4 regions of the Aminobacter sp. J44 genome follow, and region 4 is predicted to be linked to each of the others. Evidence: predicted binding sites of a transcription regulator. Region 4 holds the regulator's gene; each other region holds the start of a gene.
The links. Region 4 encodes HrcA, which represses chaperone genes, less so after heat shock. Its sites were predicted from a motif close to GTTAGCACTCNCNNNNNGNGAGTGCTAAC; they were not measured.
Positions count from the first base shown of each region.

Region 1 (4,210 bases), on a different contig from region 4:
CTCTTGCTGCTAGCTTGTACGGTCATGGAAGTGCTCCTTCCTGATTGCTGTTGAGGATCGGTCCTCCGGCTACGGCGACCGAATGGTTCAGGCACTGCTCAGTAACCCATTGCGCCCATGCCGCTGCCATTGCCGGCTGCGGGCGTGTCCTTCGGCGGGATGTCGGCGATCATCGCCTCGGCCGTGATCAGAAGTGCCGCGATCGAGCCGGCGTCCTGCAAGGCCGTCCGGACCACCTTGGCGGGATCGACGATGCCGGCCCTGATCATGTCGACATAGGTTTCCGTCTGCGCGTCAAAACCCTGGTTGCGGTCCTTGCCGTCCGTCAGCTTGCCGACGACGATCGAGCCTTCGACGCCGGCGTTCTCGGCGATCTGCCGGATCGGGGCTTCGAGCGCCCTGAGCACGATCGAGATGCCGGCGGTCACATCCGCATTGGCGCCTGTCAGCGAGGTCAGCACGGATTTGGTGCGCAAGAGCGCCACGCCGCCGCCGGGAACGATGCCTTCCTCGACGGCTGCGCGGGTGGCGTTGAGCGCGTCGTCGATGCGGTCCTTCTTTTCCTTGACCTCGGTCTCGGTCGCGCCGCCGACGCGGATCACCGCGACGCCGCCGGCGAGCTTGGCCAGCCGCTCCTGCAGCTTCTCCTTGTCGTAGTCGGAGGTGGTCTCCTCGATCTGCGCCTTGATCTGCTGGATGCGCGCGGCAATTCCGGCCTTGTCGCCGGAGCCGTCGATCATCGTCGTCGTGTCCTTCTCAATCACCACGCGCTTGGCGCGGCCGAGCATGTCGAGCGTGACGTTTTCGAGCTTGATGCCGAGGTCTTCGGAGACCATCTGGCCGGCGGTCAGCACGGCGATGTCCTCCAGCATGGCCTTGCGGCGGTCGCCGAAGCCCGGAGCTTTGACGGCTGCGACCTTCAGACCGCCGCGCAATTTGTTGACGACCAGCGTGGCGAGCGCCTCGCCCTCGACATCCTCCGAAATGATCAGCAGGGGTTTGGCCGACTGCACGACCGCTTCGAGGATCGGCAGCATCGCCTGGAGATTGCCGAGCTTCTTCTCGTGGATGAGGATGTAAGGGTCGTCCAGCTCCACGCGCATCTTTTCGGCATTGGTGACGAAGTAGGGGGAAAGGTAGCCACGATCGAACTGCATGCCCTCGACCACGTCGAGTTCGGTTTCGGCGCTCTTGGCCTCCTCGACGGTGATGACGCCCTCGTTGCCGACCTTGTCCATCGCTCTTGCGATCATCTCGCCGACGGAGGCGTCGCCATTGGCGGCGATGGTGCCGACCTGCGCGATCTCGGCCGAAGACTTGACTTTCGTGGCCCGCGCCTGGATTTCCTTGACGACGGCCGCCACGCCCAGGTCAATGCCGCGCTTCAGGTCCATCGGGTTCATGCCGGCGGCGACCAGCTTGGCGCCCTCGCGCAGGATCGAGGCGGCGAGCACCGTCGCGGTCGTGGTGCCGTCGCCGGCCAGATCGTTGGTCTTGGAAGCCACCTCGCGCACCATCTGCGCGCCCATGTTCTCGAACTTGTCGGCAAGCTCGATCTCCCTGGCGACGGTCACCCCATCCTTGGTGATGCGCGGCGCGCCATAGGCCTTGTCGATGACGACGTTGCGGCCCTTGGGCCCGAGCGTCACCTTGACGGCGTTGTTCAGCAGTTCGACGCCGCGCAGCATCCGGTCGCGCGCATCGGTGGCGAATTTGATTTCCTTGGCAGACATGATGTTCGTCCAGTTCGGTCTTGAGATCGGGGATCGGCCGGTCAGGCGGCCTTTTTGGCGGCCGCCGTCTTCTCGACGATGCCCATGATGTCTGCTTCCTTCATGATCAGAAGATCCTCGCCATCAATCTTGACCTCGGTTCCGGGCCATTTGCCGAACAGGATGAGGTCGCCGGTCTTGACGTCGAGCGGGATCAGATTGCCACGCTCGTCACGCGAGCCGGGGCCGACGGCGATCACCTCGCCTTCCTGCGGCTTTTCCTTCGCATTGTCGGGAATGATGATCCCGCCCCTGGATTTGATATCGCCTTCCGCGCGCCGGATGACGACGCGGTCGTGGAGTGGACGGAATTTCATGAGATTTCTTTCTGAGGTCGGCGCATAGGGCGACCACCTCATCTACATAGCGCCTTTGGCACTCGAATGATAGGAGTGCCAAAGATTTATTCTTCACCACCAAAATTATCGCTTCCGGTAATTTTCACTGCTTCCTCGTATTTCTCCTGCGGATCGGGTGATTTTTCTCGAATACCGGCTTTTACGCGCCTGAGGATTGGGAACATTTGGCCCCGGATTATAAATAAAACCGGGAAGACGCCTTGTTTGGAGCTAATTTGCAGCGTATGTGTAATTCACGTTGATTTGGCCGATTTGGCTTCGCGGTGTCAGAGACTTCGACCCGCCATTCACCACCGAATTCTCGACAGCGGATGCATGGCGTCGATCCGGCGTGCATGCCGCCCGTTCGAACCCTGGAATGAACCCCGGCGCTGACCACGGATGTACTGGCAGCCTGGGAATTCGTTCCGGTTCGGATGGGAACGATGCAGGAGGCGTGTCCGCGTGCTTCTGCGGAGACATCTGACCATGACAACACGCACCACCCAGACCGTCGCCCGGTTCTCCTCACCCTTCCTGCTGCCCGGCTTCGACGCCCCGCAGCCTGCCGGCGACTATCGCGTCGACCAGGACGAGGAACTGATCGAGGTCTTCTCCCGCCTTGCCTGGCGACGTGTCAGCGCCTTTGTTCACCTGCCGGCCATCGGCATGAACGGTCAGACGCATCAGATGGTGCCGATCGACCCCGCCGACCTCGAAGCCGCACTTGAAAAGGACCACCAGCAATCATGACTTCTACAAGCTCCATCCGACGCACCGCCCGCCCGACCCGGCGGGAGGCCCCGACGCATCTCTTCACGGTCGGGCAGACCGTCCGGCTGAAGGGCGGATTTGGAAAACCGGCTCTGCCCGCCGATATCTATCACATCACCTGCACGCTCCCGCCGAGGGGAGATTCACCTCAATACCGCATCCGCAATGACGACGAACGTTATGAACGGGTGACGACGCAGGACAATCTCGAACCGGCCGGCATGTCGCGGTCCGGTGGCGCAACCCTCATCGAAAGGACGTTCGGCCATGGCCAAGGGACAGAGACGAAGCAATCGCGAGATCAGGAAGCCGAAGCAGGAAAAGGCTCCGCCCAAGCCTGAAAGCACCTTCGGCAGCCAGATCAAGCTCGCCGCCAACGCCAACGCCAACGCTCCGCGGGGCAAGGGCAAAAGCTGATGGCAGCGTGGCGATGCAGGTCGTGATCGAATTCTACCGCACGCGGGACACGTACAATGCGCATGCCGTCATCGGTCGCGAGATCGCGGAAGCTGCCGATCCCGACGTCGCAATGGAAGTCGCGCGGCGGCTTTCGCAGACCCTCGACATGCCGCAACGGCCGGATGCGATGACGATCACCGACGCGACCGGCGCGGTGCTCTACGCCGGCGCTCTCGACGCCGAAGCGTCCGATGAAGAAAGGCCACGATCATGAACGCCCACAACAATGACGCCGAGCGGAAACGAAACGCCGCAGCCTCCGCCATCGACATATGGGAAAACGAGGGCGGCGCGCCCGGCCACGACTCCGTGGATCATCACTATGGTCGCCGTATCGAAGCGGACCGCTCCTGGACCGTCTACCATGTCTTCACAGGGATTCCCGCTCGTGTCGGCGGCAACGCGATGATCGGCCTCAGCCGGTCGGACGCAACCCACGGCATGTTGTCCCTCAACCATCTCAATGCCGAACGCCGGAAAGAGCGCAACAGCCTGCAGTCGGGCGGGCGGTTCGCATCGTGCGTGGCGGAGGCACGCCCGTGGTGACGCTGGAATTTCCAAACCCGAGCCGCAGCTTCGACGAAGAAAGAAATGCCGTCCGCTTCATCGGCCATGACGGCATGTTCGAGGTGCGGTTCTTCGTCGAGGTGGAAGCGCTCGCGAAATCCAACGCCGAACTGCGCAGCAAAACGGCCTCTGAAGGAGCGTATCTCGCGGCTTTCGATGCTGCGCGCAGCGCAGTCCTCGATGTCGCCCGCAAGGCCTATTCCCGTGACCGCCGCAATTCCCTTACGCTGACCGTCGAAAATTTCAGGTAGACACGGTCAAGATGCTGATCCGCTACGGTTACGAAATCACCCTGACCTG
Region 1 covers NZ_VLJG01000050.1:8,467-12,676, reverse strand. The annotation lists gene L610_RS15940 (hypothetical protein) at 1-26, opposite strand, end outside; gene groL (chaperonin GroEL) at 99-1,733, opposite strand; gene L610_RS15930 (co-chaperone GroES) at 1,775-2,089, opposite strand; gene L610_RS15925 (hypothetical protein) at 2,600-2,863, shown strand; gene L610_RS15920 (hypothetical protein) at 2,860-3,225, shown strand; gene L610_RS15915 (hypothetical protein) at 3,315-3,557, shown strand; gene L610_RS15910 (hypothetical protein) at 3,554-3,889, shown strand; gene L610_RS15905 (DUF1488 domain-containing protein) at 3,886-4,161, shown strand; gene L610_RS15900 (transglutaminase family protein) at 4,173-4,210, shown strand, end outside.
Region 1: L610_RS15930 (co-chaperone GroES) is a predicted target of HrcA. The motif match lies at 2,144-2,172, and genes of this name have one in related genera.

Region 2 (4,210 bases), on a different contig from region 4:
ACGATACCCTCTTCCACAGCGGCGCGGGTTGCGTTCAGAGCGTCGTCGACGCGGTCCTTCTTCTCCTTGACCTCAACCTCGGTCGCACCGCCGACGCGGATGACGGCAACGCCGCCAGCGAGCTTGGCGAGACGCTCCTGGAGCTTCTCACGGTCGTAGTCCGAAGTGGTCTCTTCGATCTGCTGCTTGATCTGGGCAACGCGGCCCTCGATCTCGGCCTTCTGGCCAGCGCCGTCGACGATGGTGGTGTTCTCCTTGGAGATCTGCACCTTCTTCGCACGGCCGAGCATGTCGAGAGTGACGTTCTCGAGCTTGATGCCGAGGTCTTCCGAGATCACCTGGCCGCCGGTGAGGATCGCGATGTCCTCGAGCATGGCCTTGCGGCGGTCGCCGAAGCCCGGAGCCTTGACGGCAGCGATCTTGAGGCCGCCGCGCAGCTTGTTGACGACGAGCGTGGCAAGAGCCTCGCCCTCGACGTCCTCAGCGATGATGACGAGCGGCTTCGAGGTCTGGACGACAGCCTCGAGGACCGGCAGCATCGACTGCAGGTTGGAGAGCTTCTTCTCGTGCAGGAGGATGTAGGCATCCTCGAGATCGGCGACCATCTTCTCCGGGTTGGTCACGAAGTACGGCGACAGGTAGCCGCGGTCGAACTGCATGCCCTCGACGACCTCGAGCTCGGTCTCGGCGGTCTTAGCTTCCTCGACGGTGATGACACCCTCGTTGCCGACCTTCTGCATGGCCGACGCGATCATCTCGCCGATTTCCTTCTCGCCGTTAGCCGAGATGGTGCCGACCTGAGCAACCTCTTCCGAGGTGTTGATCTTCTTCGTGGCAGCGGCCAGCTGTGCGACGACGTCAGCGACAGCGAGGTCGATACCGCGCTTCAGGTCCATCGGGTTCATGCCGGCTGCGACAGCCTTGTGGCCTTCCTGGACGATCGCCTGAGCGAGAACGGTCGCGGTGGTGGTGCCGTCACCAGCGAGGTCGTTGGTCTTCGAAGCGACTTCGCGGACCAGCTGGGCGCCCATGTTCTCGAACTTGTCCTCAAGCTCGATTTCCTTGGCGACCGAGACGCCGTCCTTGGTGATGCGCGGAGCGCCGAACGACTTGTCGATGACGACGTTGCGGCCCTTCGGGCCGAGGGTAACCTTCACCGCATCGGCGAGGATGTTGACGCCGCGCAGCATGCGCTCACGAGCATCACGGGAGAAACGTACTTCTTTAGCAGCCATATTCAGCTCCAATTTTCACGGCCGTTCGCGAAACGAACCAGCCGGAATGAGAAATGAGAATTCGAGAGGGGGCGGCCTGAAATCAGCCGATGATGCCCATGATGTCGGATTCCTTCATGATCAGGAGGTCCTGACCATTGAGCTTGACCTCGGTGCCCGACCACTTGCCGAACAGGACGCGGTCACCAACCTTGACGTCCAGCGGAAGCAGCTTGCCGGTCTCGTCGCGAGCGCCCGAGCCAACCGCGATGACTTCGCCTTCCTGCGGCTTTTCCTTGGCAGTGTCCGGAATGATGATGCCGCCAGCAGTCCGCTCCTCGGACTCAACCCGGCGCACAACGACACGGTCATGGAGCGGGCGGAAATTCGTATTTGCCATCTCTTGGTTCCTCAACAGGATAAAGGTTCCCTCTTCCGGCAGGGCGCCGGCTGTTTAGCACTCACCGAGGGAGAGTGCTAACATGCCGCGAGAGATAGTGAGGGGCCCAAGGGGAGTCAATATCGAGGGCAACGTTTTGGTTACCGGGCGGAAGAACGCCTGATCGTCGCCACCCAGTTGCGGGCGATCTTCAGGCCCACCGCATCGGCAGCCGGGCCGAAACGCGCGGCATCCTGCGGGTGGCGCTCGGGCCAGTCGGGCTGCTTCTCCGCAATCCAGTCGGCGAACTCGGCGCTCCACTGCTCGACGACCTTGCGGTCAGCCTCGAAGTGAAACTGAATGCCATATGTGGCGCGGCCAAGGCGGAACGCCTGATTGTGCACCTTGATCGAGCCGGCAAGGCGGGTGGCGCCGCGCGGCAGGATGAAGGTGTCATCGTGCCACTGGAAGATCGGGAAGGACGGGTCGACGCCCCTGAAGATCGGATCCGACTCACCCTCATCGTTCAGCTCGATGTTCTGCCAACCGAATTCCGTCGCGCCACCGATGATGTTTTCCGCGTTGTAGGCTCGGGCGAGCAGCTGGCTGCCGAGGCAGATGCCGAGCACAGAGCGACCCGCGTCGGTGAACTTGCGGATCAGCTTGAGCAGGTCCGGGAAGTAGGGATGGGTGTCGTCCGCGAGCGCATTCTGGCCTCCGCCGAGCACGATCAGCGCATCGTGCGCCGAGGCATCCTTCGGCAACGGGTCGCCGAGATAGGGGAAAATCGTCTCTATTTGCGCTTTGGCCTCATCCAGTGCTGTTCCGAGAAGACCAAGACCAGTGCCCTGGAAATTCTGGACGACAAGGACGCGCATCAAAGCCTCTTCTTCATGTGGTGCAAAAAGCGCTGCGAGCGATAGCATGAGGCTCGCGCGACAGAAAGAGAGATGGCCTGTGCCACTGCAAAATCGGGTGGATCCGTACGGACAAATTCATGCGGCACAGCAGCGCGGGATATTCACCGGCAATCGAGGCGTGATCCACGATCCTGAAACCCGGACGTTGCTTCGGCGGCGATGGACGACGAAGGCCTGGATCATCTGCACGCTGGAACATCCGCGAGGCATCCGCCGCGAGCCCATGGGCAGGAACTCGCCTTCCGGCGGCGCGGGCTGGACCGAGCTTTTCTTTCTCGATGAGCCGACCGCCCTTGCTGCCGGGCATCGCCCCTGCTTCTACTGCCGGCGCGAGGCGGCGAAGCTGTTTCGCCGGTGCTTTTCCGGCTCGCCGTCCGCGCCGGAAATGGACGCCGTCCTCCATGCGGAACGACTCGCAAGCGGCGGCACTGCGCAGCAGCTTACGCCCGCCAAGGTCGCCGTCCTGCCGGACGGTGCATTCGTTGCGGACAGCGAAAGAGCATTTGCTGTTCGCTCCGGCCAGCTGCTTCCATGGAGCTTCGGCGGGTACGGCGGCCCGATGCCCGTTCTTCAGAGCGCCGACTGCTGGTTGCTGACGCCACCATCGACCGTCGCCGTGCTGCGCAACGGCTACTCCCCCACCTGGCATCCTACTGCCGCCGAACGCTGACAAGGGAACTCTCAACGGGGAACGCGCCAGGACTTGACCCGGCCGCGCGCGCGCCGCATCACCAGCCGATGCGTGCAAACTATCGTCTTCAGCGGCTGTTCGTGCCGCACGACCTCAGCTCCGGCGTCTCCTTCGACGCCGACAAGAGCCAGAGCCACTACCTCGCTCACGTCCTTCGCATGGCCGAAGGCGCGGAGCTGCTCGTCTTCAATGGCCGCGACGGCGAGTGGAAGGCCACGGTCAAGGCGGTGGGCAAGAAGGCGGTGCAGCTCGCCGTCGAGGAGCAGACGCGCCCGCAGCCCGAAACGCCGGACCTCATCTACGCCTTCGCGCCGCTGAAGGTGGGCCGCCTCGACTATCTCGTGCAAAAGGCAGTCGAGATGGGCGCGGGCGTGCTGCAGCCGACGCTGACCCAGCACACGCAGGCGCCGAAGGTGCCGGTCGAGAAATACGAGGCCAACGTCATCGAGGCAGCCGAACAGTGCGGCGTACTGGCCGTCCCTGCGGTGCGCCAGCCGGTGAAGCTCGAGCGGCTGCTCGCCGAATGGGAGAAAGACCGGCGGCTGATCTACTGCGACGAGAGCGCGGCGGGCGACAATCCGCTGCCGATCCTGCAGACGATAGAGGAAAGGAAACTCGGCCTGCTGGTCGGCCCCGAAGGCGGCTTTTCGGACGAGGAGCGGAAGATGCTGACCGCCCTCCCCTTCGTCACAGCTATCCCGCTCGGGTCGCGCATCCTGCGCGCCGATACGGCTGCGGTTGCAGCGATGGCGGTGATGCAGGCGACGCTGGGCGACTGGCGGTAGAGGTTCAGGATCAACTTCCTGTCATCGAACGCTCAGGATTTTTCACTTGATCGCCAGCCTCTCTTGCGGTCAACACTCGCCTCGCTGCCGTATATTGAGGGCGGCCCCACGAGTTGAGGAAACGAAATGGCGCGTGACACGACCGATTTTCGGCCGATTGAGGGGTTTGACGAACTCGTTTCCTACCTCGCAGCCGGCAACAAGCCCAAGGAAGAGTGGCG
Region 2 covers NZ_VLJG01000013.1:38,738-42,947, reverse strand. The annotation lists gene groL (chaperonin GroEL) at 1-1,235, opposite strand, end outside; gene groES (co-chaperone GroES) at 1,318-1,614, opposite strand; gene L610_RS06980 (type 1 glutamine amidotransferase) at 1,755-2,471, opposite strand; gene L610_RS06975 (hypothetical protein) at 2,551-3,183, shown strand; gene L610_RS06970 (16S rRNA (uracil(1498)-N(3))-methyltransferase) at 3,252-3,989, shown strand; gene L610_RS06965 (glutamate--cysteine ligase) at 4,116-4,210, shown strand, end outside.
Region 2: groES (co-chaperone GroES) is a predicted target of HrcA. The motif match lies at 1,668-1,696, and genes of this name have one in related genera.

Region 3 (4,210 bases), on a different contig from region 4:
TGCTTTCAATTCCGGCACGCCACGACGTCTGGCGCCGCGAAGTGTGCCGGTTCCTTGCACAGCTGGTGGCCGAACACCGCATCTCGAAGCCGCACGCGCAAACAGCTGCGCGCAACCTCTGCTACGACAACGCGAAGAAGGCGTACAAGCTGTAGCGGGGTTCCGCGCAGCTCCCATTCTTCGTCATCGTCGGGCTTGACCCGACGATCCATGCCTGAACCTTGATGCAGGGGCGGCGGTGCAAAAGTCGCGGCAGCCCCCGTAAGGACCTGCAGAGGAGCACGAGCTCCCCTGCCGGGCACGCGGCTCACCACCACCGCTGTGCGACGGCCACGTTCAGGCATGGATCCTCGGGTCAAGCCCGAGGATGACGAAGTTTCAAGGGCTTCGCGAAATTACCAGCGTCTCGCAGGCTGAACCGCCCGGAATCCGGATCGCCCGGCATCCCGGCGTCCTTGCTTGACTTTCGTTAGTCCAAATCTCGCGCCACACGTCCATTCTTCGTCATCGTCGGGCTTGACCCGACGATCCATGCCGGAACCTTGACGCCGAGCCAGCGGTGAAGGGGAAGCCCCGGAGACCGGCCGGGCATGCTGGTCGTTCCGAAGGGAGCCCGCTCAGCCCCCGGATCCAAGCTCCTTCACGTGCTCGGCGTGGCGTTCGATGATCGGCGCGGTCTTCTGCGCATGAGCCTTGAGCACCTCGTTGTCGCCGGACTCGGCATAGCCTTCCATCAGCGCCAGCGCTTCCTCGTGCGCGGCGGTCTGCGCCTCGATATAGGCGGCGTCGAACTCCGCGCCCTGCAGGCCCTTCAGCGTCTCGACCTGCGCGGCGTGCTTGTCGATCATGCCGCCGGGCAGCGCGACGCCCGCGGTCTCCGCCGCCGCGGCGAGCTCGCTGCTGGCCTGCGTGTGGTCGGCAATCATCATGTTGGCGAAGTCCTTGACCGCCTCGCTCGTCGCCCGTTCGCGGGCAAGCGAGCTCGAGGTGATCTCGAACATGTCGGAACTGGCGGCCGTGGTGGCAAACCCCTCGGCGCTCATCTGCTGGGCAAGGCTCGGGCTCGCGAGCATCAGGGCAAACGCAGCCGCGGCAAGCAATCGGGTTTTCATCGGGATCTTCCTGTCCGTGTCGGTTCATCGAACGCCCCGAACCGGCCGTGGAGAAGGATGTTCCCCAGATAAGAACCCGGAAGCTGAATCGCTTGCTTGCGAACACACCGCCGCGCCACCTTCGCCGGATAAGCTCACTTGCCGCTCCGGAGCTTCAACGCCCCACAGCGGTGTTGGGTTGGGACATGGCTGTGGGCTGCAGACGGGGCTTCGAAGCAAGGCGGCGTGGGTCTAGGTCCGCGCCGCCGCTCCCCCCTCAATGCAGCGTGATGATCCCGTCGACGGCGCGCCATTCGGATGGCCGGATCAGCCGCTGATGGGCGACGCGTACCGAGTGCAGCGGGCCGTCGAGGCTCTCTGTCCAGAATTTCAGGAAACCGCGCAGTTCGGGAAATTCCGGCGCCAGGTCATAGTCCTGCCAGATGTAGAGCTGGAGAAGGCCGGGGTGGTCCGGCATGTGGTAGTGGATCTCCGCCGTGGTGAGCCCGTAGCCCTCCAATTGCCTGCGGAAGCCGCTGCTGACGAGTGCAGCCATATGAACCTCCTGGAATGCGTGCTGCCTGCACCATCGATGATGGCCCATCCGGCGCCGAATTCAAGCGCCAAGGATTCAAATTTCCGTTTAAAAACATGGCACTAGTACTCGCCGACTGCGAGTGCTAAAAATTTTGCCTGACCCTCTTGAAAGGCGATTTTTCCGCAATTAGCTCGATATGCGCGGCGCCTGATGGGCCGCGCCCCGTTCCGGCCAGCCGGTCCGGAGCGGTGGAACCTCTCAACAATTGTTTGTCCTTGAGGAGAACGATATGACGTTCCGTCCATTGCACGACCGCATCCTCGTCCGCCGCATCGAGGCCGAGGAGAAGACGGCCGGCGGCATCATCATCCCCGACACTGCCAAGGAAAAGCCGAGCGAGGGCGAGGTCATCGCCGTCGGTCCCGGCCGCCGTGACGAAAACGGCAAGCTGGTCGAGCTCGACGTCAAGGTCGGCGACCGCATCCTGTTCGGCAAGTGGTCCGGCACCGAGATCAAGCTCAACGGCGAAGACCTGCTGATCATGAAGGAAAGCGACGTGATGGGCGTGATCGAGACGCCGTCCGCCGAGAAGAAGGCTGCCTGACAGCTTCTTCGCCACCTCGAGAACAACAAGCCAAAGCTGCCTCAAGAAGGAGTGAGAACATGGCTGCCAAGGACGTGAAATTCAACATGGATGCGCGCGAGCGCATGCTGCGCGGCGTCGACATCCTCGCCAATGCGGTCAAGGTCACGCTCGGCCCCAAGGGCCGCAACGTCGTCATCGACAAGTCGTTCGGCGCGCCGCGCATCACCAAGGACGGCGTTTCGGTCGCCAAGGAAATCGAGCTCGAGGACAAGTTCGAGAACATGGGCGCGCAGATGGTGCGCGAGGTTGCCTCCAAGACCAACGATCTGGCTGGCGACGGCACCACGACCGCGACCGTTCTCGCCCAGGCCATCGTCAAGGAAGGCGCCAAGGCCGTTGCCTCCGGCATGAACCCGATGGACCTGAAGCGCGGCATCGACAAGGCCGTCGAGGCTGTCGTCGAGGAGCTCAAGGCCAACGCCCGCAAGGTCACCAACAATGACGAGATCGCCCAGGTCGGCACCATCTCGGCCAATGGCGACAGCGAGATCGGCCGCTTCCTTGCCGAGGCGATGCAGAAGGTCGGCAATGAGGGCGTCATCACCGTCGAGGAGGCCAAGACCGCCGAGACCGAGCTCGAGGTGGTCGAGGGCATGCAGTTCGACCGCGGCTATCTCTCGCCCTACTTCATCACCAACCAGGACAAGATGCGCGTCGAGCTCGAGGACCCGTATGTCCTGATCCACGAGAAGAAGCTTTCGAACCTGCAGGCGATGCTGCCAGTGCTCGAGGCGGTCGTGCAGTCGGGCAAGCCGCTGCTCATCATCGCCGAGGATGTCGAGGGCGAGGCGCTGGCTACGCTCGTCGTCAACAAGCTGCGCGGCGGCCTCAAAGTTGCCGCGGTCAAGGCGCCGGGCTTCGGTGACCGCCGCAAGGCGATGCTGCAGGATATTGCGATCCTCACCGGCGGTACTGCAATCAGCGAAGACCTCGGCATCAAGCTCGAGAACGTTACCCTCGACATGCTCGGCCGCGCCAAGAAGGTCGTCATCGACAAGGAGAACACCACCATTGTCGACGGCGCCGGCAAGAAGGAGGAGATCGAGGGCCGCATCACCCAGATCAAGGCCCAGATCGAGGAGACGACCTCCGACTATGACCGCGAGAAGCTGCAGGAGCGCCTTGCCAAGCTCGCGGGCGGCGTGGCCGTCATCCGCGTTGGCGGCGCGACCGAGGTCGAGGTGAAGGAGAAGAAGGACCGCGTCGACGACGCGCTGCATGCGACCCGCGCGGCCGTCGAGGAAGGCATTCTGCCGGGCGGCGGCGTTGCGCTCCTGCGTGCGGCCAAGGCGCTCGACAAGGTCGCGACCGACAACACCGACCAGAAGCACGGCGTCGAGATCATCCGCCGCGCGATCGAGGCGCCGGTGCGCCAGATCGCGGCCAATGCCGGTGCTGAGGGCTCGATCATCGTCGGCAAGCTGCGCGAGAACTCCGACTTCGCCTATGGCTGGAACGCCCAGACCGGCGAGTTCGGCGACATGTTCAAGCAGGGCGTGATCGACCCGGCCAAGGTGGTGCGCACCGCGCTGCAGGATGCGGCTTCCGTTGCCGGCCTCCTCGTCACCACCGAGGCGATGATTGCCGAAAAGCCGAAGAAGGAAACCGCTCCGGCCATGCCCGCCGGCGGCATGGACTTCTGAGGCTGACAGGCCGGAGAAATCCGACCCGCCATCTTTCCGGAACTTCCGGGGCCCGATCGGGTCTGCCGGAGTTCAGCTCAGCGAAGCAATCCCGGGCGGCACGCCGCCCGGGTGTCTTCTTCACTGGCCCCAACACTTGCGCCCGCCCGATCCGGGGCGGGCTTTTTTGTTAGGGGGCAGGTGGAGGGCTGAGGCGATCCCGACTGCGATGCTGCAGGTTGATGCGAGCCCTCGTGCTCGTCGCGTCGTCTAGCGGAACCGTTCAGGCATGGATCGTCGGGCCAGGCCCGAC
Region 3 covers NZ_VLJG01000063.1:5,858-10,067, forward strand. The annotation lists gene uxaC (glucuronate isomerase) at 1-155, shown strand, start outside; gene L610_RS17535 (DUF4142 domain-containing protein) at 618-1,112, opposite strand; gene L610_RS17540 (usg protein) at 1,369-1,647, opposite strand; gene groES (co-chaperone GroES) at 1,919-2,233, shown strand; gene groL (chaperonin GroEL) at 2,293-3,918, shown strand.
Region 3: groES (co-chaperone GroES) is a predicted target of HrcA. The motif match lies at 1,748-1,776, and genes of this name have one in related genera.

Region 4 (4,210 bases):
TCTGCGAGCTCGCCGGTCGCACGGATGTGCCGGTCTTCGCCGGTGCCGTGCGCCCGCTCACCCGCCGGCTGGTCACCGCCGAGCATGTCCACGGCCGCACCGGCCTCGACGGTCCGGACCTGCCGGAACCCGCCATGAAGCTGCAGGACAAGTACGCCGTCGACTTCATCGTCGAGACGCTGATGGGCGAGCCCGACGGCGCCGTCACCCTCTGCGTTCTCGGCCCCCTCACCAACATCGCGCTCGCGATGATCCGCGAGCCGGCGATCGTTTCGCGCATCCGCGAGATCGTGCTGATGGGCGGCGGCTATTTCGAGCAGGGCAACGTCACGCCGTCTGCCGAGTTCAACATCTATGTCGACCCGCAGGCAGCCGAGGTCGTGTTCAAGTCCGGCGTGCCGATCGTGATGATGCCGCTCGATGTCACTCACAAGGCGCTGACCACCAATGCGCGCGTTGCCGCCATCCGCGACCTTGGCACGCCGGTCGGCCTTGCGACCGCGCAGCTCCTCGACTTCTTCGACCGCTATGACGAACAGAAATACGGCACCGATGGCGGCCCGCTGCACGACCCGTGCGTGATCGCTTACCTGCTGAAGCCGGAACTCTTCTCCGGCCGCCACTGCAACGTCGAGATCGAGACGTCGTCGGAACTTACCATGGGCGCCACCGTCGTCGACTGGTGGGGCGTCACCGACCGCCCGAAGAACGCACTCGTCATGCGCGACATCGACGCCGATGGCTTCTTCACGCTGCTGACGGAGAGGTTGGCGCGGCTGTAGGGCCTCCGCCACCGACCAACTTCTGGGTGGCTGGCGCAGCTCTGACACCGGGCGGCTCACCCCGCCGCCTCGCAGCTCAAGAAGCCAGATTTGCCTGCTCCGGAGGATGAGACGTTCCGGAATGGATACCGCGGTCGAGACGTGGCATGACGAGGCGGAGAGGGTGGCGCACATCGACAAACGCATGCCTGTGCCTTGGTGCGGCAACGGTACTGGCACTCAATGACATCTCGAATTTCTTCAAAATCGCTCTCCATCGTCATCCTCGGCTTGAGCCGAGGATCCATGCCTGAACGTCTCTGGTAGAGCACGCGGCAGCCACCTGCACGCCACGGATCCTCCCCCCATTTATGGGGAGGGGGACCATGCGAAGCATGGTGGAGGGGGCTACCGGGTTCGGCGCTAACCACGGAGGTCAACGCCCGCCCTCGGACGGGCCAACCTCGCTTATCCGGCGCCGAACCTGTCCATGGCCGAGAAATATCGTCCATAGACGTCGTCGGGAAGCGGTCCAAGCCCGAAGGCGGCGGCGGTCGGACCAGCAACTGTCAATAGGCCGTGCCGAGTGCCCGCCCCTCCCACGCGCCGCCCGCTACCGCAGCATCCGGCTGATCATCTGCGCGGTATAATCCACCATCGGCACGATGCGGGCGTAGTTGAGCCGGGTCGGGCCGATGACGCCGAGGGCGCCGATGACGCGCGAGTCCTTGTCGCGGTAAGGCGCGACGATGAGCGAGGAGCCGGACAGCGAGAACAGCTTGTTCTCCGAGCCGATAAAGATGCGAACGCCCTCGCCCTCCTCGGCGAGCCCGAGCAGCTGCAGCAGCCCTTCCTTGGTTTCGAGGTCGTCGAACAGGTGGCGCACGAGGTCAAGCTCGGCCTGCGCCGAGATATTTTCAAGGAGGTTCGCATGCCCGCGCACGATGAGGCGTGCCGGAAGCTCGCCCTCGGTGCCGGCCCAGACGGCCAGCCCGCGCTCGACGAGATCCTGCGACAGCGCGTCGAGCGCGGCCTTCGTCTCTTCCTTAAGCCTTGCGATCTCGGTTTTCACCTCGGCGAGCGTGCGGCCGCGCAGATGCGCGTTGAGGAAATTCGACGCCTCGTTGAGCTGCGAGGCGGTGATGCCGGCCGGCAGCTCGATGACGCGGTTTTCCACGTCGCCGTTCTGCGACACCAGCACCGCCAGCGCCTTGGTGCTTTCCAGCTGGATGAACTCGATGTGCTTGAGCGGCACTTCCGCCTTGGCGGTGACGACGAGGCCCGCGCCGCGCGACATGCCGGACAGCATCTGGGTCGCCTCGGTGAGCATGTGCTCGAGCGAAGACCCTTTGCCGGAGGCGCGCACCTGCGCCTCGATCATGCGCCGCTCCTGGTCGGCAAGGTCGCCGATTTCGAGGAAGGCATCGACGAAGAAGCGCAGACCAGCCTGGGTCGGCAGGCGGCCAGCCGACACGTGCGGCGCGTAGACCAGTCCGAGATGCTCGAGGTCACTCATCACGTTGCGGATCGTCGCCGGCGACAGCGACTGCGGCAGGAGACGCGACAGGTGGCGCGAGCCCATCGGTTCGCCGTCACGCAGATAGGACTCGACGATCATCCGGAAGATCTCGCGCGAGCGTGCGTCGAGCGACTGCAATTGCTGATCGACCAACGGTTTTGTCATCGCGTTTCTCTGGTTCCTTCAAACCGTTGATATAATGGCGCGGCGGCGCAACGCAAAGCAACGTCGATGCTCGCGCATTGCGCCCGGAGCGAGGCGCGGTTACAAGCCGGGACACATCAAACAGGATCTTTACCATGCGGCCATCCAAGCGCCAGCCCGACGAGATGCGGGCGATCTCCTTCGAATGCAATGTCTCCAAGCATGCCGAAGGCTCCTGCCTCGTGCGCTTCGGCGACACCCACGTGCTGTGCACGGCGAGCCTCGAGGAGCGCGTTCCGTCCTGGCTGCGCAATTCCGGCAAGGGCTGGGTGACCGCCGAATACGGCATGCTGCCGCGCTCGACGGGCGAGCGCATGCGCCGCGAGGCATCGTCCGGCAAGCAAGGCGGCCGCACGCTGGAAATCCAGCGCCTGATCGGCCGCTCGCTGCGCGCCGTCGTCGACCTGCAGGCGCTGGGCGAGGTGCAGATCACCGTCGACTGCGACGTGATCCAGGCCGATGGCGGCACCCGCACCGCGGCGATCACCGGCGGTTTCATTGCCCTGCACGACTGCCTCAAGTGGATGGAGGCACGGCAGATGATCAGCGTCCAGCGCGTGCTCAAGGATCACGTCGCCGCGATCTCCTGCGGCATCTATGACGGCGTACCGGTGATCGATCTCGACTACGCCGAGGATTCGTCGGCCCAGACCGACGCCAACTTCGTGATGACCGGAAAGGGCGGTATCGTTGAGGTTCAGGGCACGGCCGAAGGCGAGCCGTTCTCGGAAGAAGAATTCGCCGCGCTGCTGGCTCTGGCAAAGAACGGCATCGCGCGTCTGGTCAACCTGCAGAAGATGGCGATAGCATAGACATGATTCCAACAGGCATCCTCGAAACTGCTCTCTACGTCGACGACCTCGACAAGGCCGTCGAATTTTACGGTGGCGTCCTTGGCCTGCAGTTGCTGGGCCGCCTGGAAAATCGCCACGCCTTCTTCCGCTGCGGGGACGGCGTGCTGCTGCTTTTCAATCCGGCAGAGACCGAAAAGCCGTTTGCGGTGGATGCCCGGCTTCCGGTTCCGCCGCACGGGGCGCGCGGTCCCGGCCACATGTGCTTCCGTGGCACCGCGGAAGACCTGGTGAAGATGAAGGCGCATCTGGAATCGCAGGGCGTCGAAGTCGAAGCGGAGCTCGAATGGCCCAATGGCGGGCGCTCCATCTACTTCCGCGATCCGGCGGGCAATTCGCTGGAGATGGCCGAACCAAGGATATGGGGATTTTGATGCGCAAATTCGAAGGTGGCAAGCTGGTGGTCGCGAGCCACAACAAGGGCAAGATCGCGGAAATCGCCGAGCTGATTGGCCCCTTCGGCATCGAGGCCAAGTCGGCCGCCGACTTCAACCTGCCCGAGCCTGAGGAAACCGGCACCACCTTCGAGCAGAATGCTTACATCAAGGCCTTCGCGGCCGCCTCGGCGACCGGCCTGCCGGCGCTGTCGGACGACAGCGGTCTGGTGGTCGATGCGCTCGGCGGCGCGCCGGGCGTCTACACCGCCGACTGGGCGGAGACCGGCAACGGCCGCGACTTCGACATGGCGATGCGCAAGGTCGAGCACCTTCTGCAGCAGGAAGGCGCCACGACGCCCGACAAGCGCACCGGCCGTTTCGTTGCCGTGTTGTGCCTCGCCTGGCCGGACGGCCATGCCGAGTATTTTCGTGGCGAGGTCGAGGGCACGCTGGTCTGGCCGCCGCGCGGCGAGCGCGGATTTGGCTACGATCCGGTGT
Region 4 covers NZ_VLJG01000089.1:82,051-86,260, forward strand. The annotation lists gene L610_RS19870 (nucleoside hydrolase) at 1-782, shown strand, start outside; gene hrcA (heat-inducible transcriptional repressor HrcA) at 1,375-2,445, opposite strand; gene rph (ribonuclease PH) at 2,580-3,296, shown strand; gene L610_RS19885 (VOC family protein) at 3,299-3,709, shown strand; gene L610_RS19890 (non-canonical purine NTP pyrophosphatase) at 3,709-4,210, shown strand, end outside.